3 regions of the Halomonas marinisediminis genome follow, and region 2 is predicted to be linked to each of the others. Evidence: riboswitches for the same ligand, from Rfam matches in the RefSeq annotation. Region 2 holds a riboswitch; each other region holds the start of a gene.
The links. Region 2 has a riboswitch for thiamine pyrophosphate ahead of tenA (thiaminase II). Riboswitches for the same ligand answer to the same signal wherever they lie in the genome.
Positions count from the first base shown of each region.

Region 1: linked by a shared signal. The riboswitch ahead of thiM (hydroxyethylthiazole kinase) and the one ahead of tenA (thiaminase II) in region 2 are both predicted to bind thiamine pyrophosphate.
Region 3: linked by a shared signal. The riboswitch ahead of thiO (glycine oxidase ThiO) and the one ahead of tenA (thiaminase II) in region 2 are both predicted to bind thiamine pyrophosphate.

Region 1 is NZ_SLTR01000003.1:138,916-146,525, forward strand. Features, by position in the region: gene E0702_RS03935 (hypothetical protein) at 1-336, shown strand, start outside; gene E0702_RS03940 (C40 family peptidase) at 389-895, shown strand; gene E0702_RS03945 (response regulator) at 937-1,617, shown strand; gene E0702_RS03950 (ATP-binding protein) at 1,614-2,999, shown strand; gene nhaD (sodium:proton antiporter NhaD) at 3,401-4,786, shown strand; TPP riboswitch at 4,875-4,973, shown strand; gene thiM (hydroxyethylthiazole kinase) at 5,006-5,827, shown strand; gene thiE (thiamine phosphate synthase) at 5,817-6,431, shown strand; gene E0702_RS03970 (DMT family transporter) at 6,472-7,347, opposite strand; gene E0702_RS03975 (serine hydrolase) at 7,460-7,610, opposite strand, start outside.
Region 2 is NZ_SLTR01000002.1:75,420-83,029, reverse strand. Features, by position in the region: gene E0702_RS02125 (hypothetical protein) at 1-1,779, shown strand, start outside; TPP riboswitch at 1,840-1,963, shown strand; gene tenA (thiaminase II) at 2,036-2,704, shown strand; TPP riboswitch at 2,807-2,929, shown strand; gene thiC (phosphomethylpyrimidine synthase ThiC) at 3,009-4,898, shown strand; gene E0702_RS02110 (porin family protein) at 4,959-5,459, opposite strand; gene E0702_RS02105 (diacylglycerol/lipid kinase family protein) at 5,678-6,547, shown strand; gene E0702_RS02100 (EamA family transporter) at 6,568-7,479, opposite strand.
Region 3 is NZ_SLTR01000001.1:333,546-341,155, forward strand. Features, by position in the region: gene E0702_RS01555 (DUF294 nucleotidyltransferase-like domain-containing protein) at 1-1,064, opposite strand, end outside; gene E0702_RS01560 (HlyU family transcriptional regulator) at 1,081-1,401, opposite strand; gene E0702_RS01565 (argininosuccinate synthase) at 1,492-2,712, opposite strand; gene rnt (ribonuclease T) at 2,889-3,557, shown strand; gene E0702_RS01575 (Grx4 family monothiol glutaredoxin) at 3,708-4,043, opposite strand; gene argF (ornithine carbamoyltransferase) at 4,208-5,134, shown strand; gene E0702_RS01585 (hypothetical protein) at 5,213-5,518, shown strand; TPP riboswitch at 5,585-5,705, shown strand; gene thiO (glycine oxidase ThiO) at 5,767-6,873, shown strand; gene thiS (sulfur carrier protein ThiS) at 6,860-7,087, shown strand; gene E0702_RS01600 (thiazole synthase) at 7,087-7,610, shown strand, end outside.

The sequences.
Region 1 (7,610 bases), on a different contig from region 2:
CACGCCTACGACCTTCACGACCGTATCACCCTGAAACAGCTGGCCAACGCCTTGAGTCACGGCTTCACACCTGTCGTCGAGATAGAATCGATGGACGGCATCTATACGGTGCGCTTTCATCACAGCACAGGCGTCTGTGAGCTCGCCGACGCCGAGGGCAACACCCGCACCTTTCTCGGGACCGGAGAGATTCGCGACCTGCTTGGCAGCCTGGGGCTGAGTCATGGGGTGTTGACCTGGTCCGATCAGTGCGGCGACGAGATGATCGGAGTGCCCGGCCATGCCGTGACTCCCGATGAAATGCTTGCCTATGGCACGCGCATCGCCTTCCGTTAATGAAGCCGGCGGTCTAGGCTAGGGGCAAACTTGCCGCCCGCATGGAGCCCGAATGCCCCCTGCCCTCTCCGCTCACCTGCCTCCGATATCGACACGGCTGGTCGTTCTACTGATGACCCTGATGCTGCTTACCGGCTGTGCCGGCAAGCAACTGGCGGTGGAAGACCCGCCGCCTGGCGAAGGGCTCTCCATCGATCGCGTACTGATACTCGCCGCGGCCGAGCGCACCCTCGGCACGCCCTATCGCTTCGGCGGCAACTCGCCCACCGGCGTCGACTGTTCGGGCCTGGTCCAACTGGCCTACCAGGCCGCGGGCCTTGCCGTCCCACGTACCGCCGACGACCAGTTTCGTCGGCTGCCGAAGGTGGACCGCGCCCGCCCGGGGGATCTGCTGTTCTTCGACACCAGCGGAGGCGGCAAGGCCAGCCATGTCGGCATCTATCGCGGCAATGGGCAGATGATCCACGCCCCCGGTCGTGGTCGAAGAGTGGAGACCTCGCCGGTGGAGATCGCCTACTGGCAGGAGCGCTTTCTTGGCGCCGCCGCCCTGGCACCCTGAGCCCCCATCTCGCAAGCCAGCACGTAAGGAGAGAAGACCTCATGCGCATCCTGCTGGTGGAGGATGATCCAAGCCTGGTCTCGGGCATCCGCCTGGCCCTCAAGACTGAACACTACACCGTGGACCACCTTGCCGATGGCACCCTGGCGCTAGCCGCCCTACAGAACAATGACCCCTTCGATGCCGTGATTCTCGATCTTGGCCTGCCAGGACTCGACGGCATACGGGTGTTGAAAGCCACTCGGCTCGGCGGCAACCGAGTGCCGGTACTGGTACTCACCGCCCGGGATGCCGTGGATGATCGCATCGAAGGCCTGGATGCCGGCGCCGACGATTACCTGGTCAAGCCTTTCGAGGTCGCCGAGCTCAAGGCGCGGCTGCGTGCCCTGCTACGTCGCAGCCAGGGCCAGGTAACACCGCTGCTGGAGTGCCGTGGCATTCAGCTGGAACCTACCAGGCGCCAGGTATACTACCAAGGGCAGGCGATCACCCTGTCTCGCCGCGAATTCACTCTCTTGCAGGAGTTCATGAGCCATCCCGGGCGGGTCTTTACCCGCGATACCCTAACCCGCCTGATCTATGGCTGGGGGGAAGATGTCGAGAGCAATGCCATCGAGGTGCATGTTCATCACCTGCGCCGCAAGCTGTTCCCTGGCCTGATTCGCACCGTGCGTGGCATTGGCTACGTGCTGGACCCTACATCACAGGAGCGTGAAGCGTGACCTCCATCCGCCGGCGCACCCTGAGCCTGGTACTGCTGGTGTTCGGCATCAGCATGCTGGCCATCGGTCTGTTCAGCTACCGCTATGCCGCTCACGAGATCGAGGAGCTTTACGATGCCAGCCTGGCGCGAAACGCCCGTCTGCTGGAGAGACTGATGCAGACACCACTGCCGGACGACCAGCGCGCGGCCCTGCTGGCCAGTATCGAGAGTGCCCTGCTGCGTGCCGAATCGTCGGACGAGCGCGTGGCCGACCAGCGCAACCTAAGCCGGCTGGCCTTTCAACTATGGGAGGATGAGCGGCTGGTCATGCGGTCGGCCAGCGCCCCAGCAGAGCCCTTCACCGACCGGTCATCCGGCTATGTCGACAGTCGTGTGGCAGGCCATGCCTGGCGCGTCTATGTCCACGGCGTGGCCGACTCGACTCGACGAATGATGGTTGCCGAACGCGACGATATGCGCGGCGAGCTGACTCGCGCCGTGGCCTTACGCACCCTGCTGCCTGACCTGGTCGGTCTGCCACTGCTGGCACTGCTGCTGTGGTGGGCGATCGGCTGGGGGTTGCGTCCGTTGTCGCGGTTGGCGCTGGCAATCCACCAGCGGGACCCTCACAACCTGCAGCCGCTGCTGATGGATCCCCTTCCACGCGAGCTGGACACCATCGTCGGCGCCCTGAATCGTCTGCTGGAGCGCATCCGTCAACTGCGGGTGCGCGAGAAGCGCTTTATCGCCGATGCTGCCCATGAGCTACGCACTCCCTTGGCGGTGCTCGATCTTCATGCACAGAATGCGCTGGCCGCCGAGGACTCCGTCGATCGTCACGAGGCGCTTCACGAGCTGCGCGGCGGCGTAGCCCGAGCCACTCGACTGGTTTCTCAGTTACTGACCCTGGCGCGCCTGGAACCCGAGGCGGTGGGGCAGGAGTCGGCACCTCGCATCGAAGGCAATCTGCTGGTCGAGGTACGTGAGGCGCTGGCCGAGCTCTCACCACTGGCCATCGAAAGGGGCCTCACCCTGAATCTCGTCGCCGATGAGTCCAATAACTGGCAGCTGACCACCGAGCCGGGCGCCATCGGTATCCTGGTACAGAACCTGGTTGGCAACGCCCTGCGCTATAGTCCGGATGGTGGCCGGGTGACAGTAACGCTTGGTGCCGAGGAGACCCAACTGTGGCTGTGCGTGGATGATCAAGGCCCCGGTATTCCCGAGGCGCAGCGCGGGCGTGTCACCGAACGCTTCCATCGCGCCGGCCCCGGAGCCGGTGCCGGCCTTGGGCTCTCCATTGTCGAGCGCCTGCTGGCTCGCCACGGCGGCACGCTCGATCTCGGCCCCGCTCCCGAGAGTGGTCTGCGTGTCGTGGCGATGCTGCCCCGAGACGCCTGAGCCTTCGCGCCCCTCCGCAATCTCCCCCTACTCGTCGGCCAACGACGCTTGCGGCTCCCCATCGGTCGGCACTGTCTCGCCCCCAGCTTCACCTCCTCCAAACGTCATCCCCAACACCCGCCTGTCGACATAGTGCAGTAGCCCCAACTGCGAAAACAGCACCAGGAAACACCAAAAAATGGCCTTGAGCACAGAAATATCCTCTTGAAAGGCCTAAATCAGCCCTTGAGGGCAGATTCTCAGGCTTCTCTTAAGGCAGCCTTAAGGCGAGGTCGCCTATCCTGTCGCCTCCCTTTCCCCCCCGACGCCTCACTACCACCATGACATCTTCCCGATACACCCTTCGCCAAGCGCCTTCCCGCCTCGGCGCGTTTCTCCTTTTTGGTCTTTGCTGCCTGACCATGCCCTCGCTGGCCATGGCCAACGCCGGCCCCCTCGATCTCACCGGATCAGGCGTCGGCGTACTCTCGGTGGCCCTCTTCGTGCTCGCCTACGCCCTGGTCATGTCCGAAGAAGTGCTGCATATGCGCAAGTCGAAGCCGGTGCTGGTCGCCGCCGGTCTGATCTGGGCGCTGGTGGCCTGGGCCTATACCGGCGCCGGGCTGCCCGAGCAGGCCGAAACCGCCTTCCGTGAGACGCTGCTCGAGTACAGCGAGCTGCTGCTGTTCCTGCTGGTCGCGATGACCTACATCAACGCCCTGGAGGAGCGCCGAGTCTTCGATGCGCTGCGCGCCTGGCTGGTGCGCAAGGGCTTCAGCTATCGCAGCCTGTTCTGGATCACCGGCTTCCTGGCCTTCTGGATCTCGGCGGTCGCCAACAACATGACCACCGCCATGCTGATGTGCGCGGTGGTGCTCAAGGTGGCCGAAGGTGATGACCGCTTCATTCGGCTGTGCTGCATCAATGTGGTGGTGGCATCGAATGCCGGGGGCGCCTTCAGCCCGTTCGGCGATATCACCACGCTGATGGTATGGCAGGCCGGTCAGCTGCCCTTCGGCGCATTCTTCCAGCTGTTGGCGCCCTCACTGGTCAACTTCCTGGTGCCGGCGCTGGTCATGAACTTCTTCATCCGCAACCGCAAGCCGCCTGTGCTCACCGAGGAGGTATGGCTCAAGCGCGGTGCTCGACGCATCATCCTGCTGTTTCTGCTCACCGTGGCCATCTCGGTGCTGTGCCACTCGATGCTCAGCCTGCCGCCGGCGATGGGCATGATGTTCGGCCTGGGAATGCTCCAGTTCTTCGGCTACTTCCTGCGCCGCAGCCTGCCGCGCTCGCTGGATAGAAAACGCACCCGCTATGCTCAACGCGGCGACTGGAAGAAGCTCGAACAACTCGGCAGCGTGGTGCCCTTCGATATCTTCAGCCGTATCGCCCGCGCCGAGTGGGATACCCTGCTGTTCTTCTATGGCGTGGTAATGTGCGTGGGCGGACTGGGCTTCATGGGCTACCTGGCGCTGCTCTCCGAGACGCTCTACGGTGGCTGGAACCCGCTGTGGGCCAACATCGTGCTGGGCATCGTCTCGGCGGTCGTCGATAACATTCCGGTGATGTTCGCCGTGCTCTCCATGGCACCCGACATGTCCGAGGGCCATTGGCTACTGATCACCCTGACCGCCGGTGTCGGTGGCAGCCTGCTCTCCATGGGCTCCGCCGCCGGCGTGGCACTGATGGGACAGGCTCGCGGGATCTACACCTTTGCCGGTCATCTACGCTGGGCCCCCGCCATCGCCCTGGGCTATGCGGCCAGCGTGGCGACGCACCTGATGATCAATCACTCCCTGTTCTAGGTTCTAGGTTCTAGGTTCTAGGTTCCAGGTTCCAGGCTCTAGGCTCGATGCCCAGGCTTTACAGGCTTATCCGGGGCAGGGATAGTGATGCCCACGACAGGGGCGCTGCGGCATCCACCGCGGTTGAGACGTACCCTTGGAACCTGACCCGGATCATGCCGGCGTAGGGAGTCGTGCAGCCCGCTCCAGCGGCTGCACCTCCCACGCCCGGGAGGAATGATGACTACCGCCACCCGCGGACCGATCGACTCCGCCGCCCACCTGGCGCGCCTGCGCAAGCGGGCGCCGCTGATTCACAACATCACCAACCTGGTGGCCATGAACCCCATGGCCAATGTGCTGCTGGCGCTAGGCGCCTCGCCGGCCATGGTGCATGCCCGCGAGGAGGCCGCCGAGTTTGCGGCACTGGCCGATGCACTGACGATCAACATCGGTACTCTCTCGCCCCATTGGCTTGATGCCATGGAGGAGGCCGCCGAGGCCGCACAATTGGCGGGCAGGCCCTGGGTGCTGGACCCGGTAGCGGTGGGCGCCACTCGTTATCGTCGCGAGGCGGGCCAGCGCCTGCTGGAATGCCGGCCGACGGTGATCCGCGGCAACGCCTCGGAAATCCTCGCCCTGGAGCGCCAGGGCAGTGGCGGGCGTGGGGTCGACAGCAGCGACCCCATAGAGGCCGCCGAGGAGGCCGCGATCAGCCTCGCGCGCCGCACCGCCGCGGTGGTGGCGGTCACCGGAGAGATCGATCTGGTCACCGATGGCCGGCGCCTGGCCCGGATCTCGGGCGGCCACCCCCTGATGCCCCGGGTCACCACCCTGGGCTGTGCCCTCACCGGGGTAGTCGCCGCCTTTTTGGTGGACGCCGAGGATCCCTTTGCCGCCACCACGGCGGCGCTGGCCTGCTACGGCGAGGCGGGGCGCCGCGCCGGTACCACCGCAACAGGCCCCGGCAGCTTTGCAGTGGCCTTCCTCGACGCCCTCTACGCCCTCGACCACGACCAGCTTGTCACCCTGCCCACTCTGGAGGTGTCCGATGCGCCTTGATCTTTCCCTGTACCTCGTGACCGACCCGATCCTATGTGCCGACCATGGCCTGGAGAAGACCGTCGTGGCCGCGGTGCGCGGTGGCGCCACGGTGATCCAGCTGCGCGACAAGCACGCCGATGACGGCGAGTTGATCGACCAGGCCCGGCGACTGAAGGCAGCGCTTGCCGGCAGCGGCGTGCCGCTGATCATCAATGACCGTCTGACGGTGGCGGTGGAGAGTGGCGCCGATGGCCTGCATATCGGTCAGGACGACGGCGAGGTAGCGGCGGCTCGAGCGGCACTGGGGGAACAGGCGATCCTGGGGCTTTCGGTGCAGACCCTGGAGCAGATGGCCCGCCTCGACGTCGAGCGTCTCGACTATCTGGGACTCGGCCCGGTCTTCGCCACCCCCAGCAAACACGACCATGCGGCTCCCCTGGGCTTCGAAGGGTTGGCCAGCCTGGTGGCGGCCAGCCCCCTGCCGAGCGTGGCCATCGGCGGGCTCAAGGCGGAGCACGCCGAGGCGGTGCGCCAGGCCGGTGCCCAGGGGCTGGCGGTGATCTCGGCGATCTGCGGCATGCCGGACCCGGAGGCCGCGGCACGTGCCTTCAATCCCAACTAAATCATGCCCCGACTGAAGCCTGCCCCGCCTGATGCCTGAGTCAGGCGGTCGGACGCCGTTCGAGCGAGGTGCGCCGCTCGTGGTAGGCGATTGCCAGGCCACTGGCAATGATCAGACTGCCGCCGACGAAGACCCAGATGTCCGGCACCTCGCCCCAGAACCACCACCCCAGCAGCACCGCCCATAGCAGCGCGGTGTAGTCGAAGGGCGCCACCAGGGCGGCCGGTGCGTAGCGAAAGGCCAGGGTCAGTCCGGTCATGGCGCCCACGCCGAGGAAACCCGCCACCAGGAAGGCCGGCCAGTGCAGCGGGGCTGGCATCTGCCACACCCAGGGGAGCGTCGTGGCAGAGACCAGCAGCGGCACCAGGGTGCTGTAGAACACCAGCGCCCAGAGGTGCTCGCGGCTACCGTAGCGTCGTGCGGTGATCATCATCAGCGCGTAGAACACCGCCGCGCCCACCACTACCAGGGCGCCCAGCTGGAAGCTCTCTCCACCGGGTCGCACCACCACCAGCACGCCGACAAAGCCCAGCGTGGTGGCCAGCAGCGTCGGCCGGTCGACCCGCTCACCCAGCAGCGGCACCGAGAGCAGGGTGACGAACAGCGGGGCGGCGAAGGCGATGGCGGTCGTCTCGGCCAGGGGGAGCAGGGTCAGCCCCCACATGAAGCAGATCATGGTGCTGGTGAAAATCAGCCCACGCAGTAGATGCACACCGGGGCGCCGGGTAGTCAGGGTGCGCAGGCCGCCATTGAAACGCGCGATCAGCGCAATCAGCGGCAACGACACCAGGGTGCGAAAGAAGATGATCTGCAGCGGCGAGTGCACTTCACCCAGCCACTTGGTGATGGCATCCCCTAGCGCCAGGCAGAACACCCCCAGGCACATGAAGCCGATTCCCTTGAACGACTCAGACATCGCGACTCCCCTTCCCGCTCCTCAAGCGTGACAAAAGCACCACCCCGCCGATCAGGGATCGACGGGGTGGTATCGAGATCAGGCTAGAAGGTTCGCAGGCAAACGGCAAGAACTAGAGGGTGGCGTTGACCACCATGCAATCGATGCCATCCTGAACCAGACTGCGACAGGCGCGATAGGCCTGGTTCTCGTCGAGATTGACCAGGCGAGCACGGAACAGCGATTGCGGCCCGGGTACCTCATGGACATCCACGCGGGCATTG
Region 2 (7,610 bases):
CTGCCCATCGTCGAGCTCGACATTGGAGAGGACAGTGTGGACGTTTCCGGCACGCGCCTACATCTCGAGGCCGCCGCCTCGAGTGAGGAGGCGCCACTCTCCGCCCTGCTCGAGCTACCTGTCGCCCGCTTCCGGTCGCCGCTGAACTGGCGAAAACTCGATGACGGCGCCCAGGCAGACGCCGAGAGCGAGCTTGCCACCCGCGTCGAGGTCGAGTGGCGGGATGCGCGCTTCCCCGACGTGGCGGTGCTAGATGGCTATCTGCCGTCGTCGTCTCCGCTGCGACTCCATGGCGGTCGAGCCAGCAGCGACGGTCGGCTGCTGTTCGCCGGGGAGCGCGCTCAGGGACGAGTCACCCTGAGCGGGGATGCCATCGAAGGCCGCCTGCTGCAGGAGGCCTTCAACGGCGAGCTGGATCTGACCCTGGAGCTGCGCGACCTCCACCCCGCCAGCCAGCGCCTGGACCTCTCCGGCAGCCGCCTGACCGTCAAGGCATCGACGAACAGTGCCGAACCTGTGCAGACTCAGCTGGTGGCCCGCCAAGCAAGGCTCCAGGGCGGCCGCGACTGGCCCGGCAGCGATACGCCGGCCAGGCCTCTCTCTGGCACGCTACGCCTGGACGGCCTGCTCGACCGACTCGACTTTATCAACGCCTTTCTGCCCGCAGAACATGGCGTGACCATCCAGGGCGGCGGACGCCTGAGCACCGACCTGCGCTTCGCCGACGGCGATATCGTCGCCGGCAGCGAGCTCAGGCTTCACTCCGACCGGCTGGCGACTCGCTTTCTGCACTACGAGGCTTTCGGTGACGGCTCGCTGATCCTTACGACCACTGACCCCGGAGCAGAGCTTCATCTGTCGATGCCTCGTTTCGGCCTGCGTCGCCAGGCGGACGCAGGCGCCCTGATCGAGGGGCGGCTGCTGGAGATTCGCAGCCAGGCACGCCATCTCGATATGTCCCAGGGGCTGAGCGAGCTGAATACGCGCATCGAGATCCCCTATCTCGTGGCACCGGATCTCGCCGCGTTCAACGACTATCTGCCCCCGGGTAGTACCCTCGAGCTGCTCGCCGGTCAGGCGCGCCTCGCCCTTCAGCTGCAGCTCGAGGGCATGCGTGCCCAGGGCCGGCTGGAGCTGCATGCACCGGAGGCTCGACTCGCCGTGCATAAGCAGACCCTGGATGGCACCCTGCATCTGGATACCCGACTCACCGACGGCCATCTGGACACTCTCGACTTCGATATCTCCGGCTCACGGCTCAGCCTGGACGGCGTGCGTCTGACCGATGCCGCCGGCAACCTCAGCCGCGGCTGGTGGGCACGGCTCACCCTCCCCGAGGGACGCCTGCGCTGGGAGACGCCGCTGACCCTCGACGCCAGACTGGAGCTGGCCATGCGCGACAGCGGCCTGCTGGTGAATCTACTCGTCGACGCCGCCCGAGAGCGACGCTGGCTGCGCAAACGCCTCACCCTCGGCGAGGTGCAGGGCGAGGCACGCGTTATCCTCGGCGACAACAGCGTGCGGTTGGAGAACCTCGACGTGCGGGGCGGCGATCGCCTGGAGCTTTTGGCCAACCTGGCCCTGCGCGATTCACGGCTCGTCGGCCGCGCCTTCGCCCGCTACGGGCCGCTGCGGCTAGGCATCGGCATCGACGATGGCGGGCGTCGCTGGCAGCTGCGCAACGCCCGGGCGTGGTACGCCAGTGGCCGGCCGGCCAGCGAGCTGGTACTGCCCGAGAGCGAGACATGGTTCGACAGCCTACGCCTCGAGACCGACTGAGCCGGGCGACTGGAAAGCGGCGGGCGACTGGAAAGCGGCGAGCGACCTGCTAGACTGGGCGTTCGCTTGACGGGGTGCCGGTGGAACCGGCTGAGATCGTCCCATGGCAGTGACTGTCATCACGACGAGGCCCGTTGAACCTGATCCGGTTAGTACCGGCGTAGGAATCAAGCGGTAGCCAGGCCACCTCTCTGCCCCTACCCTCCGCCTACGCCCTCTACCACCTGCCGGATTGCTTAGCTTGACCGGAGGCATGATGGGCTATCGATTCAGTGACCTTACGCAGGCCTGCCACGAAGACTGGCGCGCCTATATCGAGCACGACTTCGTGCGCCAGCTCGCCGCCGGCACCCTGCCGGAAGAGGCATTTCGCCACTACCTGAAGCAGGACTACCTGTTTCTGATTCACTTCGGGCGAGCCTATGCGCTGGCGACCTACAAGAGCCGCGATATCACCGAGCTGCGCCATAGCCTGGATGGCCTGAAGACCATCATCGATGTCGAACTCGGCCTGCATATCGACTACTGCCGCGAATGGGGTATCTCGGAGACCGACCTGGCCGGCCTGCCAGAAGCCCGCGCGACCATGGCCTATACCCGCTATGTGCTGGATACCGGCAACCGTGGCGATCTGCTCGATATGCACGTGGCCCTGGCCCCCTGCCTGGTCGGCTATGGGGTCATCTCCCAGTGGCAGGCCAAGCAGCCCTTTACCGTTCGCGGTGAGGCCAACCCCTTCGAGAAGTGGCTGCAGATGTATGAGAGTGACGAGTTCCAGGCCGCCATGCGCGACGAGATCGCCTGGCTCGACGCCCGCCTGGCCGATGTCACGCCCGAGCGGTTCGAACAGCTGGCCACCATCTTCCGCGACGCCACCCGCCTGGAGATCGATTTCTGGCAGATGGGGCTGGACCTCGCCGACTGATGGCGTATATCGGTTATTGAGACGGGAAGCGACGGAGAAGGCTGTCAGCCCGAACTAAACAGGCCTTATGATGCAATACGGCCCGCCTGGTGGCGGGCAACACCACGCTTGACGGGGTGCCGTTGAAGACGGCTGAGATCATGCCTCTCTCACCAGAGACACAGCATGGATCCCGTTGAACCTGAACTGGTTAGGACCAGCGTAGGGATCAAGCGACAGGCCGCGTGCGCCCGACGCCGTGGCCCCTGTCCTCCCCGCCTGTGTCCTCCCTGAACAAGACCCCGACAATCCAGGGGAGAACACCATGAGCAAGACCGCCCACTTCCTCGCCGAGAGCGCCCGCGTCGACGAGGCCGCCATCCAGCCGCTACCCGGCTCGCGCAAGCTCTACATCGAGGGCTCGCGCCCCGATATCCGTGTGCCTTTCCGCGAGATCACTCTCTCGCCGACCAGGACTTCAGGCGCCGATGAGGAGAACCCACCGCTGCTTGTCTATGACACCTCCGGCCCCTACACCGACCCCGAGGCCAAGATCGACCTGCGAAAGGGCCTGCCCGAGCTGCGCCGGGCATGGATCGATGAACGCGGCGACACCGAGTGGCTCGACGGTCCGACCTCCGAATACGGACGGCGCCGGGCCAACGACCCGATGCTCGCCAACCTGCGCTTCGACCTGACCCGCACGCCCCGTCGCGCCAAGGAAGGAAAGAACGTCACCCAGCTCCACTACGCCCGCCAGGGCATCATCACCCCGGAGATGGAGTTTATCGCCATCCGCGAGAACCAGCGTCGCCAGGCGCTGGGGACGGCGGAGGTCGAGCGCATCCTCGGCCACCAGCACGCCGGCCAGGGCTTCGGCGCCCGCCTGCCCGAGGAGATCACCCCGGAGTTCGTGCGCGACGAGGTGGCCGCCGGCCGGGCGATCATCCCCTGCAACATCAACCACCCGGAGTCCGAGCCGATGATCATCGGCCGCAACTTCCTGGTGAAGATCAACGGCAACCTCGGCAACTCGGCGGTCACCTCCTCCATCGAGGACGAGGTCGACAAGATGACCTGGGGCATCCGCTGGGGTGCCGACACCATCATGGACCTCTCCACCGGGCAGAACATCCACGAGACGCGCGAGTGGATCATCCGCAACGCCCCGGTGCCGATCGGCACCGTGCCGATCTACCAGGCCCTGGAGAAGGTCAACGGCGTGGCCGAGGACCTCACCTGGGAGGTGTTCCGCGATACCCTGATCGAGCAGGCCGAACAGGGCGTGGACTACTTCACCATCCACGCGGGGGTGCTACTGCGCTACGTGCCCCTGACCGCCAAGCGAGTCACCGGCATCGTCTCCCGGGGCGGGTCGATCATGGCCAAGTGGTGTCTCTTCCACCACCGGGAGAGCTTCCTCTACACCCATTTCGAGGAGATCTGCGAAATCTGCAAGCGTTACGATGTCGCCTTCTCGCTGGGCGATGGCCTGCGCCCCGGCTCGGTGGCCGACGCCAATGACGAGGCACAGTTCGCCGAGCTCGAGACCCTGGGTGAGCTGACCCGCATCGCCTGGAAGCACGACGTCCAGGTGATGATCGAGGGACCGGGCCACGTGCCCATGCACCTGATCAAGGAGAACATGGACAAGCAGCTCGTCGAGTGCGACGAGGCGCCCTTCTACACCCTGGGGCCGCTGACCACCGACATCGCGCCCGGCTACGATCACATCACCTCCGGCATCGGTGCGGCGATGATCGGCTGGTACGGTTGCGCCATGCTCTGCTACGTGACTCCCAAGGAGCACCTGGGCCTACCCAACAAGGACGACGTGAAGACCGGCATCATCACCTACAAGATTGCCGCTCATGCCGCCGACCTGGCCAAGGGCCATCCGGCCGCCCAGCGCCGCGACAACGCCCTATCGAAGGCGCGCTTCGAGTTTCGCTGGGAGGATCAGTTCAACCTCGGCCTGGACCCGGATACCGCTCGGGAGTACCACGACGAGACGCTACCCAAGGACTCGGCCAAGGTGGCGCACTTCTGCTCCATGTGCGGTCCCAAGTTCTGCTCAATGAAGATCACCCAGGAGGTGCGTGACTACGCTGCCAAGCACAATCTGGACGGCGATGCCGAGGCCGTGATGCAGGGCATGGAGGCCCAGGCGGAGAAGTTCCGCGACCAGGGCGCCGAACTCTACAAGCCAGTCTGACAAGACGACGCCCCCACCGAACGGTGGGGGCGCTTGCATCGACGGAACTGCCAGCGAGTATCAGAAGCGGTAGCGCACACCCACGCTTGCCGCATCGAAGGTGTACTGATCCTCGTCGAGGTAGCGCATGTAGTCGGCACCCAGTGCCACATTGGGCGCCACGTCGAACTCGGCACCGGCGCCGTAGGAAAAGCCGGACTCGCTATCGACATCTCCATCCACCTCGGTCATGCCGGCCAGGCCATAGAGACGAAACTCCTGGGAAACCGGCAGGATGCCCTTAGCGTAGAGCCCCACCAGGGAGTCCAGCTCGACCGGACCATCGGAGCCGCCACCTCCCAGGTGACCCTCCACGGCGAAGAAGTCGTTGAACTTGAGGCCACCGTTGACCCGCAGGCCGACACTGTCGCGGCTGCTTGCCGGGCCATCCGGGTTCAGCTCCCAGAACATGGCGTCACCGCCCACATAGCCCTGGGGATAGGGAGGCTGCTGGGCCTGGGCGGCGGTCGCAACGGCGGCAAGCAGGGCGGAAGTCACAGCGGCAATGGTAAGGGTCTTCATAACGCACTCCTCATTAACGAACAGTGTTTCCTAACACCCCCAAGTGTGGCCCCTCTACGACGAAGTATCAAGGGACAAATGTGCAACGTTGCGCTATAAGGGTGTCGTCCAGTTGCGACATACCATGACCCACCCCGCCTGGCTATACTCCTCTATCACGCAGGTGCCACGCAGATACCTACGCAGGCAGGGCTTACTCATCGGGAAAGGACCCAGGGATGCGTTACTGGTTGATCGCCAACACCCGTGCCGGAAGCGGCTCCCGCGGCGCAGACTTCTGGAAGCCGCGCCTCGAGCGGGCCGGTATCACGCCACACCAGGTTCGTGACCTGGGCGATGATGACTGGGAGACAGAGCTTGATACCGACGACACCGTGCTGGTCGCCGGCGGCGACGGCTCCGTCAACCGGGCCGCCAGGGTGTGCCTGGACCGGGGTGCCACCCTCGGCGTGCTGCCCTCCGGCACCGCCAATGACTTCTCGCGCAACCTCCACCTGCCGGATGATCCCGACGCCCTGTGCAGGGTTATCGCCAGGGGACGAGTCGAACGGGTCGATGTCGGCTGGCTCGACGACCAGCTGTTCCTCAATGTGGTGCATATCGGCCTGGGCACCCTGCCGACGACCCAGGCCTCGACGCGCCTCAAGCGCTGGCTGGGTCGCTTCAGCTATGCGGCCATGCTGCCGCAGCTGCGCCGCCTGGGTCTGACGCGTGGCTTCAAGGCCACCATCCACACCGATGACGAGCGCATCGAGGGGCGCTGGCTATCCCTGGCCATCGCCTCGGGGAGCTTCTTCGGCGGCGGCACGCGAGTCCCGGGTGCCTCACCCCGGAGTGGACGACTGACCCTCATTGCCGTGCGCCCTCGCCCCTGGTGGGAGCTGCTGTGGACCTTTCTGGTGACTCGCTATAAAGGAGCGACCCCCAGCGATAACGACAGCGTCGAGCAGTACGCCACCGCCGACTGTCGCATCCAGATGGAGCAACAGCATCGAATCACGGCCGACGGCGAACTGCTCGGCAAGTTCGCCGAGCTGCAGTTGCGTATCGACAAGGGCGCCCTGCCGGTGATTACCGGCAAGCGATAGGCGCCTCTTGCTCCCGCCCTTCACTCCTGTTTCGAGAGACTCAGTATCACGATGCCCGCCAGCACCATGCCGCCGCCCAGCAGCTGCACGGACGACAGCGTCTGGCCAAGTACCAGGTAGCCGAGCACCAGCGCCGCCACCGGCTCCATGTTCATGGCCGGGGCGTTACGCGCCATGTCCAGGCGCGGCACGCTGATAAACAGAATGGAGAAGGCCACGCCGTAGCACAGCGCCAGCGCGGCCAGCCCCCAGGCTCCAGCAGCGCTCTGGGGCAGGTCCATGCCGCCCGGTACCAGGCCGGCGGCGCCTGCCGCCAGCATGCTGACCAGTACCGTGAGCATGGTCAGCAGGCTGCGCAGGGTACTGCCCACGACGGCCAGGCGATGCTCGGTGATCCAGATGGCCACGGCGAACACCAGCGCGGCAGTCAGCCCAAGGCCCACGCCAAGCAGCCAGTCGGGCCCCATGGCAGCGGGATCGGCAAGCCAGGTCGGCACATCCAGCACCACCACCAGGCCGGCGAGAATCACCCCCATGACCAGCGCCGCGCGCAGCGTCGGTCGCGGCCCACCCAGCGCCCAGCTGAGCAGCGCCAGCTGGATCGGCGCGGTGTTCATCAGCAGCAGCGCCACCACCACCGGAATCCGCGCCACCGCCGAATAGAGCGAGAGACTCTGCACCACGATCAATAGCCCCACCAACAGTTGCCAACCGGCGGTACCCGCCGGCAGGCGCAACGACTTGCGCTGCAGCACCATCAGGGTTGCGAGCACCAACAGGGCCACACAGGAGCGCACCAGTATCGCCAGCAGCAGTCCGGTACCCTCATCGAAGGCGACCCGGGCGGCGACGTGGTTGGTGGCAAACAGCGTGGCCACACTGCACAGCAGCATGATGGCCAGTGGACGAGGCAGTGCGGCGGCTTTCGGCATGAAGCTTCCTTGCATAAGCAGTCAGTGGGGAGAACCTGAACGGTATGGCGGCCGATGCTTCGAACCGAAGCATGACGCGCATCAAGTGACGGGTACGACTGAGATTGAAGCCCCATGGTAGCCTAACGTCT
Region 3 (7,610 bases), on a different contig from region 2:
CGCTGGTCCTTGCCGAGGCGTGTCATATCCACCCAGCCATCGGCGGCACGGCCGGCAGCGTGATTGTGGCACTGCTCGTGGAGCAGCAGCGCCTGCAAGCGCCCATGGGCGGCGGTAAGTTCTCGGCAGCTGTCGGCCCCCAGCTTGCCCCTGGCGACCAGCGCTGCGAGCCGCCGCCGGGTATCGGTTTCGCGCACACCGTGCCGCAGCGACATCAGCCTTGCCGCGGCGACCAGTGGCAAAATGGCCTGATGCTTGAGATTGATAGCCCGCTCGTGGGGTGCCCCTTCCAGCGCCCCGGCCAACCGGCCGAGGCGATCCAGCGCCACCGGCTGCTCATCGAACAGCGCCCCCATCTCGTCGAGGAAGAGCCCCGCCGCGGGAAGACGCGTCGCTACCCAGTCGCTCAGCGCCTCGGCGAGGCCCATGTCACCGAAGACCGGAGTGAGGTCGAGCAGGATATTGGCCTGTTGCACGCGCTTGACCCGTCGGTCGGCGCTCCATATCTCGAGCTGGCGCTGCCACTCCGAGAGGCGCTTGCGCCACATCGGCCAGCGGGCCATGACATGACCACTGCACAACGGAATCCCCGCGCGATCGAGCCGATCGCTGAAGCGCTCGCCCAGCGACTGGAAATAGCCGTCAATCTCGAGATGCCGGGCATCCGGATACTCATCGATGATCATGGCATTGTCCTGATCCGGGGCCAGCAGACTCTCGTGACGGCCTCCGGAGCCCAGCACCACGACACAGTACGCCACCGGCGGCGCGCCCCACCCCTGTCCCTTCATCTCGGCCTCGGCGAGACGGATGGCACGGCGGTAAAGCCAGGCGTTATGGTCGCTGATCAGTTGGGAAATCCGCCAGGCAGGCAGATCGAGACGCAACAGTGCCTCCACCAGGGTGGATTGCCAGGCATGGGCGTCGGCCAGGTCGGGATGAGACCCCAGATCGATCAGGGCATCGCGCAGGGGCGCGACAAGATCAGGCAGGCTGGCGGGATCCGGCAGGGTCTCCCCGGCAAAGAGCTCCCGCCACGCTGAGGCGCGATGCAGAAAGCGCACGACTCTCTCGACCGGACTAGCGAGCGAACATGCCGTCGCCCATCTCGTCGATGAAGCGCCGCGCCTTGCTGATCATCAGCTCGTCGCAGGCCTCGCGGCCGGGCACCATATCAGAGCGTTCGAAGCGGTGCTCGAGCACCTCATCCTCGTCCTCTTCGCCATCCCCGCTCAGCGGCCGACGGATCCAGCCGCTGACGCGGTATTGGCCACCCTCCTGTGCCGGCTCGGAGACAATCAGATAGCCGTTGTGCTCCACCGGCTCGGCGGCCGGGGCATGGCCAGGGGAGCCATCGTCATCGCCGGCACCGAACAGCCCCGAGAGAAGCTTCTTGAACATGACAAGCCTCCTACTAGTACCTAGACCTAGCACCCACGATCCTTGCGGAATGCATGCCGGTGGAGCGCCCGCAGGCGCCCCACGGCGGCATCAGTCCTGCTTGCGTCCCTTGCCGGCGGCAATACGCAGGCGCAGGGCATTGAGCTTGATGAAACCTTCGGCATCCTTCTGGTCGTAGGCGCCGGCATCATCCTCGAAGGTCGCGATGGACTCGTCGAACAGCGACTGATCGGACTGGCGACCGGCGACGATGACGTTGCCCTTGTAGAGCTTGAGGCGAACCACACCCGAGACATTGCGCTGGGTCTCGTCGATGGCGGCCTGCAGCATGCGACGCTCAGGGCTCCACCAGTAGCCGTTATAGATGACCTCGGCATACTTGGGCATCAGCTCATCCTTGAGGTGGGCCTCTTCACGGTCGAGCGTCAGCGACTCGATGGCGCGGTGTGCCTTGAGCATGATGGTGCCTCCGGGCGTCTCGTAGCAGCCGCGAGACTTCATGCCGACATAGCGGTTCTCGACGATATCGAGACGGCCGATGCCATTATCGCCACCCATCTTGTTGAGCTTCTCGAGCACCTCATGGGGCTTCATCGGCACCCCATCAATGGCCACGATATCGCCTTGGTCAAAGGTGAGCTCGACGTAGGTGGGCTCGTCCGGGGCGGCCTCCGGCGAGACGCTCCAGCGCCACATGTCCTCTTCTGCTTCGGCCCAGGGATCCTCGAGGATGCCCCCCTCGTAGGAGATATGCAGCAGGTTGGCATCCATGGAGTATGGCGACTTCTTCTTCTGACCGGCGAAGTCCACCGGGATGTCGTGCTGCTGGCAGTAAGCCATCAGCTTCTCGCGGGAGTTGAGGTCCCACTCACGCCACGGGGCGATCACCTTGACACCGGGCTTCAGCGCGTAGGCACCGAGCTCGAAGCGCACCTGGTCGTTGCCCTTGCCGGTGGCGCCGTGGGAGATGGCGTCGGCGCCAGTCTGGTTGGCGATTTCGATCAGACGCTTGGCGATCAGCGGGCGGGCGATGGAGGTACCGAGCAGGTACTCGCCCTCATAGATGGTATTGGCACGGAACATCGGGTAGACGTAGTCGCGCACGAACTCCTCGCGAAGATCCTCGATGTAGATCTCCTTGACGCCCAGTGCCTGAGCCTTGGCACGCGCCGGTTCCACCTCCTCGCCCTGACCGATGTCAGCGGTGAAGGTCACCACCTCGCAGTTGTAGGTTTCCTGCAACCACTTGACGATTACGGAGGTGTCCAGGCCGCCGGAGTAGGCCAGCACCACCTTCTTGACATCGGACATTCGAGGAGCTCCTTTCTGATGAATACGAGAGACCTGCCAGTATAGCGCGCCAACCTGGCCTCGAATACCGCCCATCCACGGGACCTCAAGGGAGCGAGCTGCTAGACTGCGCGAATTCGAGCCGGGCCGCGGCCAGCCTGCCCGTGACATCAATGCCAAACACGAAGGAGAGGTGCATGAGCGAGGCAATCGCCCGCGACCTGATGGCACAGCGATTCCGCAGCTACCTGCCGGTGGTGGTCGACATGGAAACCGGCGGTTTCGATTCCGAGCGCAATGCGATCCTCGAGATCGCCGCGGTCACCCTGACCATGAACGCCGAGGGTTACCTGCTCCCCGAGTCGACCTATGCCTTCCACGTGGAGCCCTTTGCGGGTGCCAGCATCGAGCAGTCGGCACTGGACTTTACCGGCATCCGGCTCGACGATCCCCTGCGTCGCCAGGTGGCGGTCAACGAGTCCGAGGCGCTCAACGAGATCTTTCGTCCCATACGCAAGTCGATCAAGGCCCATGGCTGCACCCGCGCCATCCTGGTCGGCCACAACTCGGCGTTCGATCACGGTTTCCTCAATGCCGCGGTGAACCGCTGCGGCATCAAGCGCAATCCTTTCCACCCCTTCTCCAGTTTCGATACCGCCTCCCTGGCCGGCCTGATGTACGGCCAGACGGTACTGGCCCGGGCCTGCCGGGCCGCCGGCATCGAATTCAACAACAGCGAGGCGCATTCGGCTCGCTATGATACCGAGCGCACCGCCGAGCTGTTCTGCGCCATGGTCAACCGCTACAAGGAGATCGGCGGCTGGGCCCAGACTCAGCGCGAACAGGGGATGGAAGAAGCACCGTAAGCTGGAAGCTGGAAGCTGGAAGCTGGAAGCTGGAAATCAGTATTAAACTGCTCCCCCACACAGCAAACATCCCCGCAGCATGGCTGCGGGGATGTTTTTCTTCGAGCTCCAAGCTTCCAGGCGCAAAGCGCCGCTTTTCAGGCTTGACGCTTAAGCGTCGTCCTTGTGCTTGGCGGCCGTTTCCTTGATCAGCGTCTCGAGCTCGCCGTTCTGGTGCATCTCCATCACGATGTCGCAGCCGCCGACCAGCTCGCCCTCGACCCACAGCTGGGGGAAGGTGGGCCAGTTGGCGTACTTGGGCAGCTCGGCCCGGATATCCGGGTTATCCAGAATATTGACGAAGGCAAAGCGCTCGCCACAGGCCATCAGCGCCTGCACCGTCTGGGCGGAGAAGCCGCACTGGGGCAGCTGCGGGGTGCCCTTCATGTAGATCAGGATCGGGTTTTCGCCGATCTGGCGCTGGATGTTTTCGAGGGTGGTGCTCATGGCGTCTCCCTATGGGTGTAGCGGACAACAGAGGTCGCGAATGCCGGGACGATCAATACCTGATCCCGGCGGTAGGTCTTGGTGCCAGCCATTCTACTGATCCACAACGCGTTGCGCATCCCCCGGCGGCTGGCTAGGATGAGCGCTTTTGCGAGGAGCACCGCATGGCCACTCGGCACTTCCTGACCCTGATGGATGCCAGCCCTGAAGAGCTGAGCTACATGATTCAGCGCGCCATTACCATAAAGAACGCGCTCAAGGTGGAGGGGCCCACCTACACCCCCTTCCCGAATCACACCATGGCGATGATCTTCGAGAAGTCCTCGACCCGCACCCGGGTCTCCTTCGAGACCGCCATGGCACACTTCGGCGGCCATGCGCTGTTCCTCTCTCCCCGCGACACCCAGCTCGGCCGGGGCGAGCCCATCGGCGACACCGCTCGCGTGCTCTCCGAGATGGTCGATATCGTGATGATCCGCACCTTCTCCCACGCCGGACTCGAGTCATTCGCCGAGGCCAGCAGCGTGCCGGTGATCAACGCGCTGACCGACGACTATCATCCGTGTCAGCTGCTCGCCGATGTGATGACCTGGACCGAGCTACGCGGCAGCGTAAAGGGCAAGACCGCAGTATGGATCGGCGACGGCAACAACATGTGCCACTCCTGGATCAATGCAGCCCGCCAGTTCGACTTCCAGCTGCGCATCTGCTGCCCAGAAGGTTATGAGCCGCGCCAGGATATCCTCGAGGCCGCCGGCGATCGCGTCACCCTGCTACGTGACCCCGTCGAGGCCGTGACCGGCGCCGATCTGGTAACGACCGATGTCTGGGCCTCCATGGGACAGGAGGAGGAGCAGGCCAAGCGTGAGGCGGCCTTCGCCGATCTTCAGGTCACCGAAGCACTGCTCGATCGCGCTCACCAGGACGTGCTGTTCCTGCACTGCCTGCCGGCCCATCGCGGCGAGGAGATCAGCGAGACCCTGCTCGACGATCCGCGGGCCGTGGTCTGGCAGGAGGCGGGCAACCGTCTGCATGCCCAGAAGGCATTGATCGAGTTCCTGCTGCTCGGTGAGGTCCACGACGCGCCGTGACCCCCACTAGACCTTGGTCTTATCCGACCAAGGTTGTATAATGCGCCGCAGCAATTTCCACCAAGGAAGACGCGGCGCATGACTACCCCTTCAATCGACACCTTCGGGATGCAGCGCAGCCTGCGCCAATGCCTCGCCAACATGGCCGCCCTGCTCTATCGCCAGGGCCACGTGCTCGAAACCGTCACCGTACCCCATCGTGGCCTCGACCCCTCTGCGCTGGAAACGCTGAAGAGCGACAGCCGCGAATGGTCGGTCTGTCAGCGCATCCTCGAATCAAGCGAGGCCGCCACCTGGAACGACCAGCGCCGCTTCGTGCTGACCGGCATGGGGCGCGAACTGCTCTTCGACATGTTCGGAGAGGGCGCCGCCGACTGCGCCTGAATCCCGCCTGCCCCAGAAGGCCCGCCGACGCTCGATTGCGTCGGCGGGCCTTCTTGGTTATGTTGGCAGCTCTTGTCGGGGCGCCCCTCTCACCGTCATGCGGTATCAAGGGGCTGAGATCGGTATGGCCGAACCCGTTGAACCTGATCAGGTTGATGCCTGCGGAGGGAACAAGTTCGTGCCCCCAGCCCGTCCCTACCCTGCATCCAGCCTGATCTCCACACTGCCAACTGCCGGATGCACGCCTCATGAACGCCACCCCACAACGCCGCTTCGCCATCGCCGGCGCCGGCCTGCTCGGCCGCCTGACAGCCTGGCACCTGCTGCGCGACGGCCATGCCGTCAGCCTCTACGATGCAGGTGACCTTGACACGCCGCCCGCCGCAGCCTGGACCGCCGCCGGCATGGTCGCTCCCCTGGCCGAAACGGTTGTCAGCGAGCGCAGTGTCTATGAGATGGGGCAGATGGCTCTCGATCGCTGGCCCGGATGGCTGGCCGAACTCCAGGCGTCGGAGCTATGGCACCAGCACGGCAGCCTGGTGGTTGCCCACCCCCAGGATGGCAACGAGCTGATCCAGTTCCGCCGTGACCTTGCCGACACCCTGGGAGAAGGCGCCCTCTATCAGGAGCTGGATGGCAGCGGCATACATCATCTGGAACCCGATCTGACTCGCTTCCGCCACGGCCTGTTTCTTGCCGACGAAGCACACCTGGATAACCGCGAGCTGCTCACACGGCTGCTGGGGGCGATACGCGAGCTTGGCGGTGAGTGCCATGCCCATACCCCGGTGAAAGTGCATCCCGGCGAAGTGACCACCCCAACGGGAACGCACCACTTCGACCTGGTGATCGACTGCCGTGGCCATGGCGCCAAGACCAATCACCCCACCCTGCGCGGCGTGCGCGGCGAAACACTGCATGTAACGACCAACGAGATCACACTGACGCGGCCGGTGCGCCTGATGCATCCGCGCTACCAGCTCTATGTGGTCCCCAAGCCCAATGGACGCTTCGTCATCGGCGCCACCTCCATCGAGAGCGAAGATCGCTCACCGATATCGCTGCAATCCTCCCTGGAGCTTTCCAGCGCCCTCTATACTCTGTCACCGGCCTTCGCCGAGGCACGCATCCTTGAGCAGGGTGTCAACCTGCGCCCCGCCTTTCGCAACAACCTGCCCCGGGTTACCCTAAGCGATGGATTGATTAGCGCTAATGGACTGTTTCGCCACGGTTATCTGCTTGCCCCAGCCGTGGTTGAGCATCTATTGAGCGAGATTCGTGGCCACGGTGACAACCCCTTCGCCGACCTACTGGACGGCTCCGCCCCCAGGAGACCCTGTCGTGAAAGCGAGTGACCCCATGCATGAGATCACCCTGAGCCTCAACGGCGAGCCCGCCCGGCTTCCCGAAGGCACCCCCCTGACCCAGGCCCTGGAAGCGTGGGGGTATGGAGAGCGTCGCGTGGCCGTAGCCATCAACGATGCCTTCGCACCGCGCTCCACCTGGCCCGAGCGCACCCTCGGCGAGGGTGACCGTATCGATATCGTGGCCCCGGTAGGAGGCGGCTAATGCACACCCAATCACCCCATGACGATGCGCTGGTGCTCTATGAAGAGCGCTTCAACAGCCGTTTCCTGCTTGGCACCGCCCTCTACCCGTCGCCCCAGGTGATGCAGGGCGCCATCGAGGCCGCCGACTGCGCGATGCTGACCCTGGGGCTGCGTCGCCAGAATCCCGGCGGCGGTAACGCCGATGGCGACGGCGATGCCTTCTGGCAGATTCTGCGTGAAAGCGGCTGCCACCTGCTGCCCAACACTGCCGGCTGTCGCTCTGCCCGGGAAGCCATCACGCTCGCCGAGATGTCCCGGGAACTGTTCGACACACCCTGGATCAAGGTCGAGGTCATCGGCGACGACTACAACCTTCAGCCCGACCCCTTCGGTCTGCTGGAAGCCGCTCGGGAGCTGGTCGAGCAGGGCTTCAAGGTGCTGCCCTACTGCACCGACGATCTGGTGCTATGCCAGCGCCTCCAGGAGGCAGGCTGCCAGGCCCTGATGCCCTGGGGCGCACCGATCGGGACCGGGCGTGGCCT